DNA from 2 places in the Janthinobacterium sp. GW822-FHT07A03 genome. Region 1 is predicted to be linked to the other one. Evidence: predicted binding sites of a transcription regulator. Region 1 holds the regulator's gene; the other holds the start of a gene.
What was found. The regulator FNR, encoded in region 1, switches genes on or off when oxygen is low (the NO sensors DNR and NnrR bind a similar motif). The targets are predictions, from matches to a motif close to TTGATNNNNATCAA.
Positions count from the first base shown of each region.

Region 2: the regulator FNR is predicted to act here: its motif matches at 1,081-1,094, upstream of cqsA (alpha-hydroxyketone-type quorum-sensing autoinducer synthase).

Region 1 is NZ_JBXAKW010000002.1:69,038-72,047, forward strand. Features, by position in the region: gene ccoG (cytochrome c oxidase accessory protein CcoG) at 1-235, shown strand, start outside; gene AC1RJW_RS06325 (FixH family protein) at 290-814, shown strand; gene fnr (fumarate/nitrate reduction transcriptional regulator Fnr) at 818-1,576, opposite strand; gene AC1RJW_RS06335 (response regulator) at 1,816-3,010, shown strand, end outside.
Region 2 is NZ_JBXAKW010000001.1:34,716-37,725, forward strand. Features, by position in the region: gene AC1RJW_RS00160 (sensor histidine kinase) at 1-996, opposite strand, end outside; gene cqsA (alpha-hydroxyketone-type quorum-sensing autoinducer synthase) at 1,161-2,405, shown strand; gene AC1RJW_RS00170 (MarR family winged helix-turn-helix transcriptional regulator) at 2,412-2,879, opposite strand; gene AC1RJW_RS00175 (GIY-YIG nuclease family protein) at 2,936-3,010, opposite strand, start outside.

The sequences.
Region 1 (3,010 bases):
CTCGGAGCAAAGCCAGCATTTCAAAATCAGTGTATCCGGTCTGCCGGGCCTGACCTTGTTGACGCGCAATGAAGTGACGTTGCAGCCGACGGAAACGCTGGGCTGGCCGATCCGCCTGCGCGTGCCGCACGGGGTCGGCGAGAAGGGGTCGAACAAGATTGCAATCGAATTGCACTCGCTGGACGACCCGTCGCTGCACGTGCGTGAAAGCGCGGTCTTCATCGTGCCGCGCTAATGCAGGAAGGCCGGTCCCCGCATGGGGACTGGCCAATTAATCAGGAGAAATACCATGTCCGACAGTCTGAAACTGCAACCTCCCGTTGCACCGTGGTACAAGCATCGCTGGCCATGGCTGCTGATGATCGGTCCCGGCCTGTCCGTGGTCGTCGGCAGTTTCATGGGCTATATTGCGTTTACGCAACCCGATGCGCTGGTGGTGGGCGATTATTACAAGCAGGGCAAGGCGATCAACCAGGATTTGAAGCGCGACACGATCGCCAGCGACCTGGCGATGGATACCACCCTGTCGTATGACGTGGCTGCAGCCCGCCTGAGCGGCTCCGTGCACAGCTTCGGCAAGGCGTACCAGGGGCCGTTGCAGTTGCACCTGGCGCATGCGACCCTGCCGGAAAAGGATATCAAGCTGCTGGTGCAACCCGATGCGGCCGGCAATTTTTCCGTGGCGCTGCCGATGCTCGAGCGCAGCCGCTGGCAGGTGCTGGTGGAAAACGACAAACGCGAGTGGCGCCTGTCCGGCATCTGGACCTGGCCCCTGCAGCGCAGCATCGCGCTGCACGCCGATGAAGAACTCTAAGCTTTACTTGCAGACGTCGGTGCCGGCCGTAATAGCCTTCAGTTTTGCCGGCTGCAGGATCTCGATCTCGCGGTTGGAGACGCGCAGCCAGCCTTCCTTCTTGAATTTCGACAATAAACGGCTGACGCTTTCGATGGTCAGGCCCAGGTAGTTGCCGATTTCCTCGCGCGACATGCGCAGCTGGAAATTGCTGCCCGAATAGCCGCGCGCTTCATAGCGCGACGCCAGGTTGACGATGAAGGCGGCAAAGCGCTGCGTCGCCTGCATATTGCCCAGCAACAGCATCACGCTTTGCTCGCGCGTGATTTCCTGGCTCATCATACGGTGGAAATGGCGCAGCAGGGTCGGCATATTACCCAGCAATTGTTCCAGGCTGGAAAACGGGATTTCACACACTTCGCTGTCTTCCAGCGCCACCGCATTACAGTGGTGGCGGTCGGCGCTGATGGCGTCCATGCCCAGCAGTTCACCCGCCATCTGGAAGCCCGTCACCTGCTCTTCGCCGCCCGGATTGATCTGGTACGTCTTGAAGTGCCCCAGGCGGATCGCGTACAGGTTCTGGAACGAGTCGCCGATGCGGAACAACGAGGCGCCGCGCACGATCTTGCGGCGGCGGCCGATGATCTGGTCCAGCCTGTCCATGTCGCCCACATCGAGGCCCATCGGCAGGCACAATTGATGCATGCTGCAGGTCGAGCATCGCGCACGCAACGCTTCCACGTTCACTGTGGGCAAGGTTGGAGTGAGTAGCGCTTCAGTCATGTCGGTACCTTTAAGAAAATGCAATAACAAGTTTACTGCATACAGGGTTGCCGTGTGCCAATTTCACCGCAATTTCGGCGAATAAACGACGTCCAGCCTTTAATTATATGGCAACATCGTCAAAAGCCCATGCGGGGCGGGCAATTTGCGCGGCGCCGCTTGCCAAGTTGATGTATTGATAGGAAAATTCCTGACAGCATTATCTGCCGCCTGTGCCGCACGGTACTGAAAAGGAAATCATGAAGCCTCTCGGCATCAAAGCAAAAGTCGCGCTGGCCACCAGCCTGACCTCGATCGCCATGATCGCGCTGGTCACCATGATCCAGGTGCAGCACATGCGCGACGACTTCACCCGTGTACTGCTGAGCCAGCAGTCGTCGCTGATCAGCCGCACCGCCGCCGAGCTCGACGACAAGCTGGGCATGCTGCTGCAGATCGTCACCCTGACGGCCCGGCAGCAGCCGCCGGAACTGATCGGCCAGCCCGCCCAATTGCGCGAATACTATTCGCGCCGCTCGATGCTGGTGCTGTTCGACGACGTGCTGGTGCTCGACGCGCACGGCGCCGTCGTGGCCGACATGCCGCTGGTCACGGGGCGCGCCGGCATCAACGTCGCCGAGCGCGAGTACTTCCAGACCGTGCTGCGCACGCGCCAGCCCATGATCACCGAGCCGATGCTGGGCAAATCGAGCGGCATGCCCATCGTGCAGATGGTGGCGCCCGTGCTGGCCGCCGATGGCCAGGTGGCCGGCGTGGTGATCGGCGTGCTGCGCCTGTACAAGGACAACCTGCTGGGGCGCCTGCGCTCGGAAAAGATCGGCAAGAGCGGCTATTACTTCATCCTCACGCGCGGCGCCGTGCCGCGCTATGTGCTGCACCCCGATACCAGCCGTTTGCTGCAGCCGCGCCTGCCGAACGCCAACCTGACGACCACCCAGCTGCTGAAGGACGATGGCGAAGGCACCATGGTCAGCACCAACAGCCGCGGCATCACGGCCGTCAACAGCTTCAAGCGCCTGAAATCGGTGAACTGGCTGCTGGCCGCCTCGCTGCCCCTCGACGACGCCTTCGAACCGTTCGACGGCGTGCTGTACCGGCTGGTGCTGTGGAGCATCCTCGCCTCGCTGCTGGCCGCGGCCGTTCTGGGCTGGGTCACCGTGCGCCTGCTCTCGCCCCTGGTGCGCCTGCGCGACACCCTGCAGGCGCTGCGCACCAGCGGCAGCCGCTTCACCCCCGTGCCGGTGCAGCAGCGCGACGAGATCGGCGAGCTGACGGAAGCCTTCAACGGCCTGATGAGCGAGCGCGACCGCCTGCAGCAGGAACTCGAATCGCGCGCGGCGGAGCTGGAACAGGAGCGCGACCGGGCCGAGGCGGCCAACCGCGCGAAGAGCGATTTCGTGGCCAACATGAGCCATGAAATCCGCACGCCCCTCA
Region 2 (3,010 bases), on a different contig from region 1:
CAGGATGACCACGCACAGTTCGGACTGGCCGGAAAAGCTGAAGTCGGCGCGCACGTCGACCTTGACGATGTCGCGCTGCGCCGTGCTGGTAAATGGATAGCGGCGCAGGACGGACGTGACGCTGTCATGCATGGCGACCGTCTCGTTCGCTTCGAGCTTGCGGTTGACGGCGCTGGCGCTGAGCAGGAACAGATCGATCATGTGGTGCATATGGCGCACTTCGAAGCGGATGCGCGCCAGCGCGTCCAGGCTGTCCGCATCGGGCGGCTGGCCTTGCGGGTCTTGCTGCGCCCCTTGCTGCGCCCTTTGCTGCAGTCCCCGCTGCAGCCCGCGCACATTCGCCTCGACGCTGACGAGGGGCGTGCGCAACTCGTGCGCCACGCTGCCCAGCCCGGCAGCCAGCCCGGCCAGCTTTTCCTGCGCACCCACATGGCGCCCCACCTTGACCACGGACAGCACGGCAATCGTGAACCAGTGCACGGGCAGTTGCTGCAAGACGTCGCGGCTGAGCAAAAAGGCGGGATCGCCGGCGACGGCAAACGCCAGGCAGGCCAGCACGGTGCCGCTCAGATAGGCGAGGACGGCGATGCGCGTATCGAAGTGAAACAGCACGATCAGCGCCACCAGCAGCGAATGTACCCACAGCGCCGAAGCGTGGTTCATCAGGAACATATACGTGAAGAAAAACGGCAGTTCGAAGGTCAGCCCCAGCAACAGGTAGACGCTGAACCAGGTATTGCTGAAGCGGCCGGGCCATAGCGCGGGCAGGAACAGCAGCGCCGCCACCGTGCGCAGCAGCGGCGATTCGTATTCTTGCGGAAAGAGATAATGCCACAGCGCGTAATACAGGGGCATGCCCAGCGCACCGATGAGCGCCAGGGCGCGCACCTGGGCGCGCCGCACGGGCGTGTGTTCGATGGCGTCGTGGAAATGCAGGAAAGGCTGGAGCAGCTTGCCTTGCCATTGTTTTCCGGAAGGGGACTGCGCGTGCATCATGGTCAGGGGGCGTGTTCGTTGAGGCGTGTCAATACAACATGATCGGCGGGTTCCCTCCCTACCAGCAGAATATCGGCATAACTGTTGAGCTGTATCAATCTCTTGCCGAATGGCTCGCGCATGTTGGACGCGGTAGTTCCCACCGCAACCAATCAGGAGTCCCTATGTCACACGCCCTTTCCCCCCTGTCGTCCCGCGCCATCCACGCCGAGCAACGGATGCCCGCCTTCGTGCGCGCGCGCATGGATGAACACTATGTCGAGCGCATCGAGAAGCTGCTCGGCGGCGAACACTTGCACGAATGGCAATCCATGCCGGCCGGTGCCGTGATGCTCGCTGGCAATGATTACCTGAACATTGCCGGCGAGGCGGCGCTGCTGGCGGCCCAGGCGCGCGTCTTGCAGGGCGGCGGCGCCATGCTGATGTCGTCCGTCTTCCTGCAGGAAGGCAGCCGCCAGCACCGCCTCGAACATAAATTCGCGGAGTTTCTCGGCAGCGAAGCGTGCGTGCTGGCGCAGTCGGGCTGGGCCGCCAACGTGGGCTTGCTGCAAAGCCTGGCCGGGCCCGGCATCCCCGTGTACCTGGACATGCAGGCGCATGCGTCGTTGTGGGAAGGCGTGCAATCGGCGCAAGCCGTGCCCGTTGCCTTCCTGCACAACGATGGCGCCCACCTGCAGCGCCAGCTCGACAAGCATGGCCCCGGCATCATCGTCGTCGATGCGCTGTACAGCACCAATGGCAGCGTGGCGCCGCTGCGGGACATGGTGGAAATCGCCGAGCGCAGCGGCAGCATGCTGATCGTCGACGAATCGCACTCGCTGGGCACGCATGGTCCGCAGGGCGCGGGGCTGGTGGCGGAGCTGGGCCTGGCCGACAGGGTGCATTTCCGCACGGCGTCGCTGGCCAAGGCGTTCGCGGGCCGGGCGGGGCTGATCACGTGCTCGGCCCGCTTCAAGGGTTACTTTTTGTCCGCCTCGCGGCCCGCCATCTTCAGTTCCTGCCTGCTGGAACACGAACTGGCCTGGTTCGATGCGGCGCTCGATTTCATCCGTGCCGCCGATGCCCGCCGCGCCGCCTTGCGCCGCCACAGCGTGCAGCTGCGCCAGGGGTTGATGGCTCTCGGCTACAACGTCAGCGACGGCACCGAGCAGATCATCGCGCTGGAAGCGGGCAGCGAACCCGATACCTTGATCCTGCGCAAGGCGCTGGAGCGGCACGGCATCTATGGCGCCGTCTTCTGTGCACCAGCCACGCCGAAGAACCGTTCGCTGGTGCGCTTGACCCTGAATGCGGGCTTGCGCGAGGACGAGTGCGCCCGCGTGCTGGCCGCCTGCGCCGCCATCCGCGACGAGACGGGCATGGCGCGCTGGCCGTCGACGCGGCGCCTGCGCAAGCTGGCGCTGGTGTAGCGCGCGTCAGCCGTTAGAGGGCTGTTTGCCGGCGATAGCGCCCAGCAGCAGGGACAGGGGCGCGAGCTGGTCCGCGCTGGCGTTGCCCAGCAATTCCTGCGCCAGCGCCTGCGCCGTCGTGTTCGCGTGCGCCAGCAATGCCAGTCCCGCCTCGGTGATGGCGGCATAGCCGACGCGTGCATCGCGCTGGTCGGCCTGGCGCGCCACCAGGCCGATCTTTTCCAGCGGCATCAGCGAGCGCGTGATGCCGGACGCCGTCAGCGCCAGGCGCTCGGCCAGGTCGATGCGGCGCAGGCGCCCGCCGGGCGCCCGCTGCAAGTGGTACAGCAATTGATAATCGCTGAAACTCAGGCCGTGCAGATTGCCCAGGATGCTGTCGAAGCGGCGCACGATGAGCGCCTGGGCGCGCGCCAGGCGCAGGCAAAAGTCCAGCGCGTTGCCGCCGTCCGGCGACAGGGTAGGGTGATCGGTCATGTTTTCCTTGTGTTGGCTGCGCAGTGCTTGAGTGCGCAAGTGTAAAGCATGGCCGCTCAATACAGGGATTGCCCTTGTTCCAGCAGCTGCGCCTGGTGCAGGGCCAGCAGGGCGTCCAGCTCGGCGTCCGC